Regions from separate parts of the Streptomyces sp. NPDC015242 genome, predicted to be linked through region 2. Evidence: riboswitches for the same ligand, from Rfam matches in the RefSeq annotation. Region 2 holds a riboswitch; the other holds the start of a gene.
The links. A riboswitch is a leader RNA that binds a small molecule or an ion and turns the genes downstream of it on or off. The one in region 2 is predicted to bind S-adenosylmethionine.
Positions count from the first base shown of each region.

Region 1 (7,559 bases), on a different contig from region 2:
CGCCCATGCCGCCCATGGGCACGGCCTCCCCGTCGAGCACGCAGACGTCGATGCCGCCCCGGTCCAGCTCCTTGATCACCGCCGCCGGGGTCGCGCATTCCACGAACTCCACCACGGGGACGTCCGGGGCCGGCCGCCGGCCGGTCGCGAGCCGCACCTGTTCGCGGGTGTTGGAGTCGTCGCTGTAGACCAGCACCGTGGCGGTCGGCTGCATTGTTCCTCCGTGACGTCAGCGTCGTAAGGACAGGCCCGTTGGGCCGGATGCTACTCCCTTGAACACCACGTCAACACCGGTACGACCGGCTTAGACACTCCGAACGGCACCCCCCGGAGTGAGGGCGGGATAAGCGACCGACATAATGTCGGTCGTGGCGACAGCAACGACAGTAGAAACCGGGCACGCGCACCCGTCGGTCAACCGGCCGAACCTCACCAGCGTCGGAACCATCATCTGGTTGAGTTCCGAGCTGATGTTCTTCGCGGCCCTCTTCGCGATGTACTTCACCCTGCGATCGGTGACCGGTCCTGACTTCTGGCAGGAGAAGGCCGATGCCCTGAACTTCCCGTTCTCGGCGACGAACACCACGATCCTGGTGCTCTCCTCCCTCACCTGCCAGCTCGGCGTCTTCGCCGCCGAGCGCGGTGACGTGAAGAAGCTCCGGATGTGGTTCATCGTCACCTTCATCATGGGTGCGATCTTCATCGGAGGCCAGGTCTTCGAGTACACCGAGCTGGTCAAGCACGAGGGCCTGTCCCTCTCGTCCGACCCGTACGGCTCGGTCTTCTACCTGACCACCGGCTTCCACGGCCTGCACGTGACGGGCGGTCTCATCGCCTTCCTGCTGGTCCTCGGCCGGACCTACGCGGCCCGGAGGTTCACCCACGAGCAGGCGACCGCCGCGATCGTCGTGTCCTACTACTGGCACTTCGTCGATGTCGTCTGGATCGGCCTCTTCGCCACGATCTACATGATCAAGTAGCAGGGCCCGCATCCGCCGCGCCCGACGAGGCGCGCATCCCAGAAGCATCGACGCAGAAGATCCTGACACCGGGGTAATCCGTGAAAAAGCTCTCCGCACGACGACGCCACCCGATGGCGGCGCTCGTCGTCCTACTCCTCGCGCTGGCATGCACCGGGGGGCTGTACGCCGCGTTCGCACCCGCGAGCAAGGCGCAGGCCGACGAATCCGCCCAGTCCCTCACCATCGAGGAGGGCAAGAAGCTCTACTCGGTCGGCTGCGCCAGTTGCCACGGCACCGGCGGTCAGGGCACCTCCGACGGCCCGAGCCTGGTGGGTGTGGGCGCCGCGTCCGTCGACTTCCAGGTGGGCACGGGCCGCATGCCGGCCGCCACCTCCCAGGGCCCGCAGGTCCCGAAGAAGAAGAACATCTACACCCAGGCCGAGATCGACCAGCTCGCGGCGTACATCGCCTCCCTCGGCGCCGGCCCGGCCGTGCCGACGGAGGACCAGTACAGCCCCGAGGGTGCCGACATCGCCAAGGGCGGTGAGCTCTTCCGGACGAACTGCGCGCAGTGCCACAACTTCACCGGCAAGGGTGGCGCGCTGACGCACGGCAAGTACGCGCCGAGCCTCGAGGGCGTCTCCGAGAAGCACATCTACGAGGCCATGCAGACCGGCCCGCAGAACATGCCGTCCTTCCCCGACACCACCCTGTCGGAGAAGAACAAGAAGGACATCATCGCGTACCTCGACGCGGTCAACAGCGAGAGGACCGAGAGCCCCGGTGGCCTCGAACTGGGCGGTCTGGGACCGGTCAGCGAGGGCCTCTTCGGCTGGATCTTCGGTCTCGGCGGACTGATCGCCGTCGCCGTGTGGGTCGCCGCCCGGACCGCAAAGGCCAAGAAGTCATGAGTAGCCAAGACATTCCAGAAGAGAACCTGCCTGCCGCGCAGTCCGCAGGACATGACGAGCACGGCGTGGTCAGCGTCGCGGACGAGAAGCACCCGTTCGCCGACCCCGGCCTGCCGCCCCACGAGCACCGGATCCAGGACATCGACGAGCGGGCCGCCAAGCGGTCCGAGCGTTCGGTCGCCCTGATGTTCACGGTGTCGATGCTGGCCACCATCGCCTTCATCGCCGCGTTCGTGGCGATCCCGGTCGACAAGTCGGTCTACATCTTCCCGCTCGGCCACATCAGCGCCCTGAACTTCGCGCTGGGCATGACGCTCGGCATCGCGCTGTTCTGCATCGGCGCCGGCGCCGTCCACTGGGCGCGCACCCTGATGTCGGACGTGGAGATCGCCGACGAGCGGCACCCGATCGAGGCGGAGCCCGAGGTTCGCGAGAAGGTCTTCGCGGACTTCAAGCAGGGCGCCAAGGAGTCCGCGCTCGGCCGCCGCAAGCTGATCCGCAACACCATGCTCGGCGCGCTCACGCTGGTGCCGCTCTCCGGCGTCGTGCTCCTGCGCGACCTCGGCCCGCTGCCCGGCGAGAAGCTCCGCCACACCATGTGGTCCAAGGGCAAGCTGCTCGTGAACATGAACACGAACCAGCCGCTGCGTCCCTCGGACGTCGCGGTCGGTTCGCTGACCTTCGCCAAGCCCGAGGGCCTGGAGGAGCACAGCCACGAGTTCCAGAACGAGATCGCCAAGGCCGCCCTGATGATCGTCCGGATCCAGCCGGAGAACATCAAGGACAAGCGCGAGCTCGAGTGGTCGCACGAGGGCATCGTCGCGTACTCGAAGATCTGCACCCACGTCGGTTGCCCGATCTCCCTGTACGAGCAGCAGACGCACCACGTGCTCTGCCCCTGCCACCAGTCCACCTTCGACCTGTCCGACGGTGCCCGAGTGATCTTCGGTCCCGCCGGTCACGCCCTGCCGCAGCTGCGCATCGGCGTGAACGACGAGGGCTACCTCGAGGCGCTCGGCGACTTCGAAGAGCCCGTCGGTCCTGCCTTCTGGGAGCGCGGATGAGCAACAAGGACGACCGCCGCAAGGCGCCCGCCGGAGAGCGGGTCGCCGACTGGGCCGACGGCCGCCTGGGGATCTACTCCCTGGCCAAGGCCAACATGCGCAAGATCTTCCCGGACCACTGGTCCTTCATGCTGGGTGAGATCTGCCTCTACAGCTTCATCATCATCATCCTGACGGGTGTGTACCTGACGCTGTTCTTCCACCCGTCGATGAACGAGGTGGAGTACCACGGCAGTTACGTCCCGCTCCAGGGGCAGCTGATGTCGGAGGCGTTCGCCTCCACGCTGGACATCAGCTTCGACGTCCGCGGCGGTCTGCTCATCCGGCAGATCCACCACTGGGCGGCGATCATCTTCCTCGCCGGCATGTTCGTGCACATGATGCGCGTCTTCTTCACCGGCGCGTTCCGCAAGCCGCGCGAGATCAACTGGCTGTTCGGCTTCCTGCTGTTCGTCCTCGGCATGTTCACCGGTTTCACCGGCTACTCGCTCCCGGACGACCTGCTCTCCGGCACCGGTGTCCGCTTCACGCAGGGCGCGATCCTGTCCGTGCCGATCGTCGGCACGTACATCTCGATGTTCCTGTTCGGCGGGGAGTTCCCGGGCACCGACTTCGTCGCCCGGTTCTACTCGATCCACATCCTGCTGCTGCCGGGCATCATGCTCGGGCTCGTGGTCGGCCACCTGATCCTGGTCTTCTACCACAAGCACACGCAGTTCGCGGGTCCCGGCCGGACCAACAAGAACGTCGTCGGCATGCCGCTGCTGCCGGTCTACATGGCCAAGGCCGGAGGCTTCTTCTTCCTGGTCTTCGGTGTCATCGCGGCCATCGCCGGCATCGCGACCGTCAACCCGATCTGGGTCCTGGGCCCCTACCGGCCCGACCAGGTGTCGACCGGTGCCCAGCCCGACTGGTACATGGGCTTCGCCGAGGGCCTGGTCCGCGCCATGCCGGGCTGGGAGATCAACCTCTGGGGTCACACGCTGGTCCTGGGCGTGTTCATCCCGCTGGTCCTGTTCGGCCTGTTCCTCGCGATCATCGCCCTGTACCCGTTCATCGAGTCCTGGGTCACCGGGGACAAGCGCGAGCACCACATCCTGGACCGGCCGCGCAACGCCCCGACGCGCACCGCCTTCGGTGTCGCCTGGATCACCGGCTACATCATCATGCTGATCGGCGGTGGCAACGACATCGTCGCCACGCACTTCCACCTGTCGATCAACGCGGTCACCTGGTTCGTCCGGATCGGGTTCTTCGCCGGGCCGGTCATCGCGTTCGTCATCACCAAGCGCATCTGCCTCGGCCTGCAGCGCCGGGACAAGGACAAGGTGCTGCACGGCCGCGAGTCGGGCATCATCAAGCGCCTGCCGCACGGTGAGTTCATCGAGGTGCACGAGCCGCTCAGCCAGGAGCAGATGTACACGCTCACGGCGCACGAGCAGTACAAGCCGGTCGAGCTCGGCCCGACGGTCGACGAGAACGGTGTCGAGCGCAAGGTGAAGGGCTCCGAGAAGCTGCGCGCCAAGCTCAGCGACGCCTACTACGGCGAGGGCGCCCAGATCCCGAAGCCCACCGTCGAGGAGTACCGGGAGATCACGAGCGGCCACGGCCACCACTGATCACTGCTTCGCCACGCCACACGAGGGCCCCGTCCGGTGTTCGGACGGGGCCCTTCGCGGTGCCGGGGGCTGGATAGGGTGGACCTCGTTGAGACTCTCGTCCCGTAGTGCGGGACACCTGACCCTGGAGCGGCTTATGAGCGCTGTGACCCCCGCTGGAGGCGACACCGCGGCGGGCCGCTCCTGGCCCCTGCTGTTGAACGGCCTGCTCGAAGGCCGCGACCTGACCGCCGACGACACCGCCTGGGCGATGGACCTGATCATGCGCGGCGAGGCGACGGACGCGCAGATCGCCGGGTTCGTGGTGGCGCTGCGCGCCAAGGGCGAGACGGTCGAGGAGATCGCCGGGTTCGTCCGGGCGATGTACGCGCACGCCAACGTCATCGAGGTGCCGGGCCCGGCGGTCGACATCGTCGGCACGGGCGGCGACGGCGCCAAGACCGTCAACATCTCCACGATGTCGGCGATCGTCATCGCCGGCACCGGCGCGAAGGTCGTCAAGCACGGCAACCGCGCCGCCTCCTCCGCGTCCGGCGCCTCGGACGTCCTGGAGAAGCTCGGCGTCAACCTGGAGCTGCCGACGCACCGGGTGGCGGCGGTGGCCGAGGAGGCCGGGATCACCTTCTGCTTCGCGGCGAAGTTCCACCCGTCGATGCGGTACGCGGGCGCGGCTCGCGGCCAGTTGGGCATCCGGACGATCTTCAACGTCCTCGGCCCGCTGACCAACCCCGCGAAGGTCCGGGCCCAGGCGGTCGGCGTGGCCGACCCGCGCATGGCGCCGATCGTGGCCGGGGTCTTCGCCGAGCGCGGCCACTCCTCCCTGGTCTTCCGCGGCGACGACGGTCTCGACGAGCTGACCACCACGGCCACCTCCCGGGTCTGGATCGTCCGCGACGGCAAGGTGACCGAGGAGGCCTTCGACCCGCGCGACGTCGGTCTGGAACTGGTCCCGGTGGAGGCCCTGCGCGGCGCGGACGCGTCCTACAACGCCGAGGTCGCCCGCCGCCTGCTGGACGGCGAGAGGGGCCCGGTGCGGGACGCGGTGCTGCTGAACTCGGCGGCGGCGCTGATGGCGCTGGAGCCGGGCACGGGCACGCTGGCCGAGCAGATCGGCGCGGGCATGGCGAGGGCGGCGGAGTCGCTCGACTCCGGGGCCGCCAAGCGGACCCTGGAGCGGTGGGTGGCCGCCAGCAACGCGTAGCCGGGCGCGACGTGCGGCGTCCCGCGATCCGGACTCGGGTTGCGGGACGCCGATCTTTTCGCGTACGTTCCTGGCCAGGTCATGAGTGACAGTCATGAGGCCCCGGCCGACTGTCCGGCAACCCTCCGTCCGTGGCGGGGTGCCCCGGGTGAAGACCAGGCCGCAGGCAGCGAGGTCTGCGGCAAGCGCGGACCCCTCGCGATACCAGGGGTCCTGGTCGTCGAGGAGTTCTTCGTGAGTCAGCGAATGCGATAGGGCCGCAGAGCCCCGCCTCCGCATCCCTTCTTCCTTCACCCCCGCCGGCAGCCCATGGGCTCGCGGGCGGAGTCACCTGATCTCACGGGAGTTCACCGATGTCCGTCTCCACCGTTGCCGCAGACCAGTCCGTTTGTGCCCCGCTGCCCGTTCTGGGACGGGATGTCACCGTGCCGCTGGTGACCGGCGGAGAGGTCACCTACGCCGCGCTGGACTACGCCGCCAGCGCCCCGGCGCTCCAGCGGGTCTGGGACGACGTGGCCGCCTACGCGCCGTACTACGGCAGCGTCCACCGCGGTGCCGGGTACCTGTCCCAGCTGTCGACCGACCTGTTCGAGAACGCCCGCCGGACCGTCGCGGAGTTCCTCGGCTGCCGCGCCGGCGACCAGGTCGTCTTCACCCGCTCCACCACCGACTCCCTCAACCTGCTCGCCGCCGCGCTGCCCCAGGACTGCCAGGTGTTCGTGTTCGAGACCGAGCACCACGCCTCCCTGCTGCCCTGGCGCGACGCCCGCGTCACGTACCTCGACGCCCCGCGCAGTCACCACGAGGCCGTCGAGACGCTGGAGCGCGCCCTCGCCGGCCGGGACCCCCACGGGCCGGCCCTGGTCTGCGTCACAGGCGCCTCGAACGTCACCGGCGAGCTGTGGCCGGTACGGGAACTCGCGGCCGCGGCGCACGCCCACGGCGCCCGGATCGTGCTGGACGCCGCCCAGCTGGCCCCGCACCACCCGGTGTCCGTCGCGGACCTCGACGTCGACTGGGTCGCCTTCTCCGGGCACAAGCTCTACGCGCCCTTCGGCTCCGGCGTGCTGGCCGGGCGGTCCGACTGGCTGCGCGAGGCCGAGCCGTACCTCGCGGGCGGCGGAGCCTCCCGGAAGGTCACGCGCCGCGCGGACGGGGGCGTGGACGTGGAGTGGCACGAGAGCGCCGCCCGCCACGAGGCCGGCTCCCCGAACGTCATCGGCGCCTACTCCATCGCCTCCGCCTGCAAGGCCCTCACCGAGGCCGGCTTCGACACCCTGGTCGCCCGCGAGCGGTACCTGATCGAGCAGGTGCGCGCGGGTCTCGCCGAGGTGCCCGAGGTGCGGATCCTGTCCCTGTTCGGGGACGACGCCCCGCGCGTCGGCGTGATCTCCTTCGTCGTCGACGGCTGGAACAGCTCCCACTTCGCCGCCGCCCTCTCCGCCGAGTACGGCATCGGCGTGCGGGACGGGCTGTTCTGCGCCCATCCGCTGGTGCGCACGCTGCTGGGCAGCGACCCGCAGACGCAGGGCGAGTGCGGGGCGCCCGAGGCCGCGCCGGGGGAGAAGTCGCTCAACGCCATCCGGGTCAGCTTCGGCGCCGGCACGCCCGACGAGCACGTGGAGCGGTTCGTGCGGGCCGTGCGCGAGCTCGTGGCGGACGGGGCGAAGTGGAACTACCGCACGGAGGACGGGCGGTGCGTGCCGGACACCTCCGCGTGAAGGGCCCGGCTACCGGCGGCCGCCGGTAGCCGGGCGCCCAGGACGATCATCCGCAGGGCCCGTTCGGTGGCGTCGGTGAGC
Region 1 covers NZ_JBIBUF010000012.1:263,018-270,576, forward strand. Annotated here, with positions in the region: gene ACF07N_RS34125 (hypothetical protein) at 1-214, opposite strand, end outside; gene ACF07N_RS34130 (heme-copper oxidase subunit III) at 360-980, shown strand; gene ACF07N_RS34135 (c-type cytochrome) at 1,061-1,873, shown strand; gene ACF07N_RS34140 (Rieske 2Fe-2S domain-containing protein) at 1,870-2,937, shown strand; gene ACF07N_RS34145 (cytochrome bc complex cytochrome b subunit) at 2,934-4,556, shown strand; gene trpD (anthranilate phosphoribosyltransferase) at 4,693-5,757, shown strand; SAM riboswitch class IV at 5,835-5,951, shown strand; gene ACF07N_RS34155 (aminotransferase class V-fold PLP-dependent enzyme) at 6,111-7,478, shown strand; gene ACF07N_RS34160 (glycerate kinase) at 7,433-7,559, opposite strand, start outside.
Region 1: it holds a riboswitch for S-adenosylmethionine, as region 2 does, so the genes downstream of both, ACF07N_RS34155 (aminotransferase class V-fold PLP-dependent enzyme) here and thrC (threonine synthase) in region 2, are expected to answer to the same signal.

Region 2 (7,559 bases):
AGAACGAACTCGTCGGCAAGGACCTGACCGGGCCGGTCGCGCCGGGTGAGCTCAACCGGGCGGACGCCTTCGCGGCCTTCGCCAAGGGCCAGGTCGGCATGCTCAACGGCCACCCCTCCCTGATGAAGATCGCCGGGGACAAGGGCGTGAAGTACGGCATGGTGCCCATGCCCGGCAAGGACGGCCCGAGCAAGTCCACGCTCGGCGTCGCCGACTGGATGACGGCCTTCCGCGAGCACGGCCACCGCGACCAGATCGGCGACTTCCTCGACTTCGTCTACAGCGAGGAGAACGTGCTGGCCTTCTCCCGCGAGTACGACCTGCTGCCGGTCACCTCCTCCGCGTCCGCGACCATGACCGCCGCCGAGGAGGACAAGCACCTCAGGCCGTTCCTGGAGGAGCTGCCGTCGTCGGAGCTGTACCCGGTCGGCAAGACCTCCTGGGCCGACGTCAGCGCCCAGGTCAAGACGCAGATCGGCAAGGCGGTCGCTCCCGGGGGCAGCCCGTCCGGTGTCCTCGGCCACCTCCAGGCGGCGGCGGTCCGGGCGGAGAGCGCGGAGTAGTCCCGCTGTCGGTGGGGGGCGTTACGGTGCCCCCCATGGACGAGCACACCGACGACGACACGGACGGCCGGGGGCTCGGGCGCCGGGAGCGGGACATCCTCGCGCTGGAGCGCCGCGGGTTTCCCGGTCCGGGCGCGAAGGAGCGGGCCGTGCGCGAGGAGCTGGGACTGGCACCCGTGCGCTACTACCAGCTCCTCAACGCCCTGCTGGACGACCCGCGGGCCCTGGCCCACGACCCGGTGACGGTCAACCGGCTGCGGCGGATCCGGGACCGGCGCCGGTCGGAACGCTGACCGGGGGCGGGAGGGCTCAGCCCAGCCGGCCGGCCAGCTCGCGCAGCAGCGCCACGACGCCCTCCGGGCCGTCCACCACCACGTCCGCGCGCTCACGCAGCTCGATCACCTCGTCGCTGCCGCTGCACACCAGCAGGCCCGGGGTGCCCTCCGCGCGCAGGGCGTCCACGGCTCCGAAGGCGGGCAGGTCGCCGAGGTCGTCACCGGCGTACAGGACGGACTCGGCGCCGATCTCCCGGGCGAGGGCGCGCAGGGCGACGCCCTTGTCCATGCCGGGCGGGCGCAGCTCCAGGACCAAACGGCCCGGCTCGACGATCAGGCCGTGGCGCTCCGCCAGCTCGGTCAGCGGTGCGCGCAGCGCCTCGAAGGCCGTCTGCGGATCGGGTGCCCGGCGGGTGTGGACGGCCACCGCCCGGCCCTTGTCCTCCACGAAGGTCCCGGTCCCGTCGAGCAGCGCGGGCAGCTCGGCGCGGACGGCCGCCACACCGGGGTGCGGCTCGGGGGTGCGGACCTCGCCGCTGCGGGCGTCCCACCGCTCGGCGCCGTAGTGCCCGAGGACGACGAGGTGCTCCAGGCCGGGCACGCCGGCGAAGGCGCCGTTGCGCACGGCGACCGCGGCCGGCCGGCCCGTGATCACCGCCACGGCGGCGACCTCCGGCGCGAGCGCGGCCAGCGCGGGCACGGCGTCCGCGTGGGCCCGGGCCAGCTCCGGGTCGGCGACGATCTGCGCGAGCGTCCCGTCGAAGTCCAGGCCGATCAGCGCCTTGCCGGGGCGGGCGAGCAGGGCCTCCAGACCCTCCAGGCCCTCCTTCGTGACGGGCGTGGGCAGCGGCTGCGAGGCGGGCATCGGGCCGCTCATCCCTTCAGCGCTTCCAGCTGGTCCACGAACCACCGCGCCGGCGGCAGCGCCGTGGCCGCCGCCGCGAGGCGCTTGCTGCGCTCGGCCCGCTCCTCCGGGCGCATCGACAGCGCCTCGTGCAGGGCCGCGGCCGTGCCCGTGATGTCGTAGGGGTTGACCGTGATCGCGTCCTCGCCGAGCTCCTCGTGCGCCCCTGCCTCCCGGGACAGCACCAGCGCGCAGCCCGCGTCGGAGACCACCGGGACCTCCTTGGCGACCAGGTTCATGCCGTCGCGGATGGGGTTGACCAGGGCCACGTCGGCCAGCCGGTAGGCGGCCAGGGAGCGGGCGAAGTCGTCCTTGACGTGCAGCACGACCGGCGTCCAGCCCGGTGTGCCGAACTCGGCGTTGATCTCGTCGGCCAGGCGCTGCACCTCGGCCGTGTAGTCCCGGTACACCGCGAGGTCCTGCCGCGAGGGGTAGGCGAAGGCCACGTGCACCACGCGCTCGCGCCACTCGCCGTGCGCCTGGAGCAGCCGCCGGTAGGCCAGCAGGCCGCGCACGATGTTCTTGGACAGCTCGGTGCGGTCGACGCGGACGATGGTGCGGCGGCCCTCGCCGATCTCCTCGCGCAGCGCGGCCATCCGCTCCTCGACGTCCGGCCGGTGCGCGCGCTCGCGCAGGAAGTCCGCGTCGGCGCCCAGCCCGTGCACGCCGACGCGGGTGCCGCCGAGCCCGCCCGCGAACCGCTCGGCGCACGCGGTGAACGCGTCCGCCCAGCGCTGGGTGAGGAAGCCGAGCCGGTCCGCGCCGAGCATGCCGCGCAGCACCTGCCCGGCCACGTCGTCCGGCAGCATCCGGAAGTACTCGGGCGGCGCCCACGGCGTGTGCGAGAAGTGGCCGATCCTGAGGTCCGGGCGCAGCTCGCGCAGCATGCCCGGCACCAGCGTCAGGTGGTAGTCCTGCACCACGACCGCCGCGCCCTGCGCCGCCTCCTCGGCCAGCGCCTCGGCGAACGCCCGGTTGTACGTCTCGTACGACGCCCACTGGCGCCGGAACTCCGCGTCGAAGACCGGCTCCAGCGGCGTCTGGTAGAGCATGTGGTGCACGAACCACAGCACCGAGTTGGCGATGCCGTTGTAGGCGTCGGCGTGCACGTCGGCCGGGATGTCCAGCATCCGCACGCCGTCCTCCCCGACTCCGCGCCGGACCGCCTCGCGGTCGCCGTCGGACAGCGCCGAGCAGACCCACAGCGCGTCGGCGTCCGAGCCGATCGCGGAGAGCCCCGAGACCAGCCCGCCGCCGCCCCGCTTGGCGTCCAGCGAACCGTCCTCACCGACCGTGTAGGAGACCGGGCCCCGGTTGGAGGCCACCAGTACCCGTGCAGAACCGTGCGTCGAACCCATAGGCCTCAACCTAGCCCGGCTGTAAACGCTCAAACGTACGGACCTGCCGCGTCCGGCCGAAAACGGTCACGGTCAGGCGGCCCGTCGCGCCTGGTACTCGGCGATCTCCACCATCGGCGGACGTTCCTCGGTGTCGACGGAGTACGTCCGCGGCTCGAAGCCGTCACCGCCCCGCTCGAACTGCGTCAGGGACGGCCGGATCAGATGCCCCCGGGCCAGCCGCAGCTGGGCCGTGCGGTAGATCTCGGCGGCCATCCGGCCCAGCGCCTGCCCGTCCTGGTGCCGGTGCTTGCGCACCCCGACGTCCACCTGGGCGAGGGCGTCCAGGCCCACCAGGTGCAGGGCGTCGACCAGCATGCCCAGTTCGACGCCGTAGCCGACGGGGAACGGCAGCCGCTCCAGCAGCGAGCGGCGGGCCGCGTACTCCCCGCCCAGCGGCTGCACGAAGCCGGCCAGCTGCGGCCAGTGCATGTTCAGCAGCGGGCGGGCCATCAGCTCGGTGACCCGGCCGCCCTGCCCGGCGGCGCCGCCGAGGGGACGGTCGTACATGCCCTTCACCAGAGCCACGTCCGGGTCGGTCAGCAGCGGGCCGACGATCCCCGAGACGAAGTCGGACGAGAAGTCCCGCAGGTCCGCGTCGATGAAGCAGACGATGTCGCCGCGCGTGACGAGCAGCGAGCGCCACAGCACCTCGCCCTTGCCGCGCACGGCCGGGACGCGCGGGAGTATCGCGTCGCGGTGCACCACGGTCGCGCCCGCGGCGGCGGCCACCTCGGCGGTGCGGTCGGTCGATCCCGAGTCCACGACGACCAGCTCGTCGACGAGCGGGACCTGCAGCATCAGGTCGTGGCGGATGACGGCGACGATGTCGCCGACCGTCTCCTCCTCGTTCAGGGCGGGCAGCACCACGCTCACCGTCCGGCCCGCGCGCTGCTTGGCGGCGAGGATCCGGTGGAGCGGACGCTCGGTGGCGGACCAGGAACGGGTGCCCAGCCAGCGCTCGACTTCTTCCAGCACCGTGGCGGCTCCTTCGTTCTCTCGGCGGGACGACTGTGAGCCATCTCGCGGTTCGGACGACTATCTCAACTGTCCTGGTCGTCGGTTACAGTCTTGAACAACGCGGGTGACCATCGCATGTCCGAGGTCGGCCGCCGCCTACAACCACATACAGCTCATCCAGAGGGGCAGAGGGAAACGGCCCGATGAAGCCCCGGCAACCCTCCAGTCGGTTCTCGTAGGTCACTGGCGACCACAGCGCGAGGCTCCCGGCTAGGGAAGGTGCCAAATCCGTCTCACGGCGAGATGCGTCGTGAGGAAGATGAGGAGAAAGGGCCTCGCCTCACATGGCTGTGCAGACTGTTGCAAGCACCACGAACTCCACCGTAGACCTCGGCCCGGCCGCCGCGCTGAGCTGCCGTGAGTGCGGTCACCGCGTGCCCCTCGGCCCGGTCTTCGCCTGCGAGGAGTGTTTCGGCCCGCTGGAGATCGCCTACGACTTCTCGGCCTACGACGCCGAGGAGCTGCGGAAGAAGATCGAGGCGGGACCCGCGAACATCTGGCGTTACGCCCCGCTGCTGCCGGTCCCGGCCGACGTCGCGGACAAGCCGAACCTCAACCCGGGCTGGACCAAGCTCGTGCAGGCCGACAACCTGGCGCGCGAGCTGGGTGTCGACGCCGGCAAGCTCTTCGTCAAGGACGACTCCGGCAACCCGACGCACTCCTTCAAGGACCGCGTCGTCGCGCAGGCCCTGGAGGCGGCCCGCGCCTTCGGCTTCACCACCCTCTCCTGCTCCTCCACCGGCAACCTGGCCGGCGCGGTGGGCGCCGCAGCGGCCCGCGCCGGCTTCCGCTCCTGCGTGTTCATCCCGCACGACCTGGAGCAGGGCAAGGTCGTCATGGCCGCGGTCTACGGCGGTGAGCTCGTCGGCATCGAGGGCAACTACGACGACGTGAACCGCTTCTGCTCCGAGCTGATCGGCGACCCGGCCGGCGAGGGCTGGGGCTTCGTCAACGTCAACCTGCGGCCGTACTACGCCGAGGGCTCCAAGACGCTGGCGTACGAGATCTGCGAGCAGCTCGGGTGGCAGCTCCCCGACCAGATCGTGGTGCCGATCGCCTCCGGCTCGCAGCTCACGAAGATCGACAAGGGGCTCCAGGAGCTGATCAAGCTCGGGCTGGTCGAGGACAAGCCGTACAAGATCTTCGGCGCGCAGGCGCTGGGCTGCTCGCCGGTGTCGACGGCGTTCAAGGCCGGGCACGACGTGGTGCGGCCGCAGAAGCCGGACACGATCGCCAAGTCGCTGGCGATCGGCAACCCGGCGGACGGGCCGTACGTGCTGGACATCGCGCGGCGTACGGGCGGTGCGGTGGAGGACGTGACGGACGAGCAGGTCGTCGAGGCGATCAAGGTCCTGGCCAGGACCGAGGGGATCTTCGCGGAGACCGCCGGTGGTGTGACGGTGGGCGTGACGAAGAAGCTCGTCGAGAACGGGCTCCTCGACCCGGCGAGGACGACCGTGGTGCTGAACACCGGGGACGGTCTGAAGACGCTGGACGCGGTGGCGGGCACGGGGCTCACCGCGACCATTCGCCCGAGTCTGGAGTCGTTCCGGGCAGCTGGGCTCGTCTGATCGTTGTTCACTGCGGGCCGGTGGGGGTTGTTCGCGCAGTTCCCCGCGCCCCTGGGTCCGTCACCAAACCGGAGGTTCTGAAGTCATGAGCGTCACCGTTCGCATCCCCACCATCCTGCGTACCTACACCGGCGGGCAGGCCGAGGTCGCCGCCGAGGGGGCGACCCTGGGCGAGGTCATCGCCGACCTGGAGAAGAACCACACCGGGATCGCCGCCCGGGTGCTGGACGACCAGGGGAAGCTGCGCCGCTTCGTCAACGTCTACGTGAACGACGACGACGTGCGGTTCGAGCAGGGGCTGGAGACGGCCACCCCGGACGGTGCCGGAGTGTCGATCATCCCGGCCGTCGCCGGAGGGTGAACCGGCCTCGGCGTTACCTGGAGTAATGCCGGTTACCGAGCGTTCAGCGAATTGCCCCCACCGTGAGAGAAGCGGAGGGGGCAATTCTGTGTGATTGAGCGCGGTAGAGTTGGGGAACGCGATCCCGATCCGCTGATCGGAACCCTGCATTCCTGCCGCGAGCCCGACAAGATGTAGCCAAAGTGTGCGCGTCTTTCGCGGCTTTTGTGGCTTTTCTGTGGCCCGACTTGCCCTGAATTCGGGTGAACTCTCCCCACATTCCGGACCCCGCGAGTCCAGAATTCTCGTCCGATTGACCTGTTGCAGACGGCAGTTGGACAGATACATTCAGCCGCGGTCGACGCGTTCCGGCGCACGCCCCCAACCGTGGGGGGTGAGGTCTGACCCGGGTCCGCGAAGTGTGGATCTGTGCAAGGGCCAGTAATAGGGGAGTTAGGCATGGCTCAGGGCACCGTCAAGTGGTTCAACGCGGAGAAGGGGTACGGCTTCATCGCGGTCGACGGTGGTGCGGATGTTTTCGTCCACTACAGCGCGATCCAGATGGACGGCTACCGCACCCTGGAAGAGGGCCAGCGGGTCGAGTTCGAGATCTCGCAGGGTCAGAAGGGCCCGCAGGCCGACATGGTTCGCGTCACCGCCTGAACGCGCACCACGACCAACGCGCAAGCGACAGGTCTTCTCTGAAGGGCCCGTACCCCCCGGGGTGCGGGCCCTTCGGCCTGCTCGCGGGGGGTGCGTGGGGGTGTTCGCGGGGGGCTGACGCCCCCGGCCGATCCCCCGGAGGCGCTTGCACTCGCCATGCCCGAGTGCTAATCATTGCGTTAGCACTCTGAAGGTGAGAGTGACAACGTAAGGACCGGGTCGGTGAGGCCACGGACCAGGTGGGGCAAGGAACCGCCGGTCGGGGGCCGTCCGTCGCGGGCGCGGGCGCGGTCCGAAGTAATCACCCCCAGTCCTGGAGGGACCACTTCACATGGCCAAGATCATCGCGTTCGACGAGGAGGCGCGGCGCGGCCTCGAGCGCGGCATGAACCAGCTCGCGGACGCCGTGAAGGTGACGCTCGGCCCCAAGGGCCGCAACGTCGTCCTCGAGAAGAAGTGGGGCGCGCCCACGATCACCAACGACGGTGTCTCCATCGCCAAGGAGATCGAGCTCGAGGACCCGTACGAGAAGATCGGCGCCGAGCTGGTCAAGGAAGTCGCCAAGAAGACGGACGACGTCGCCGGTGACGGTACGACCACGGCGACCGTCCTCGCCCAGGCCCTGGTGCGCGAGGGTCTGCGCAACGTGGCCGCCGGTGCCAACCCGATGGCCCTCAAGCGCGGTATCGAGAAGGCCGTCGAGGCCGTCTCCGCCGCCCTGCTGGAGCAGGCGAAGGACGTCGAGACCAAGGAGCAGATCGCTTCCACGGCCTCCATCTCCGCCGCCGACACCCAGATCGGCGAGCTCATCGCCGAGGCCATGGAC
Region 2 covers NZ_JBIBUF010000008.1:401,193-408,751, reverse strand. Annotated here, with positions in the region: gene ACF07N_RS27390 (ABC transporter substrate-binding protein) at 1-563, shown strand, start outside; gene ACF07N_RS27385 (DUF3263 domain-containing protein) at 599-856, shown strand; gene otsB (trehalose-phosphatase) at 873-1,703, opposite strand; gene ACF07N_RS27375 (trehalose-6-phosphate synthase) at 1,712-3,100, opposite strand; gene ACF07N_RS27370 (glucosyl-3-phosphoglycerate synthase) at 3,173-4,117, opposite strand; SAM riboswitch class I at 4,270-4,425, shown strand; gene thrC (threonine synthase) at 4,444-5,730, shown strand; gene ACF07N_RS27360 (ubiquitin-like small modifier protein 1) at 5,816-6,091, shown strand; gene ACF07N_RS27355 (cold-shock protein) at 6,530-6,733, shown strand; gene groL (chaperonin GroEL) at 7,065-7,559, shown strand, end outside.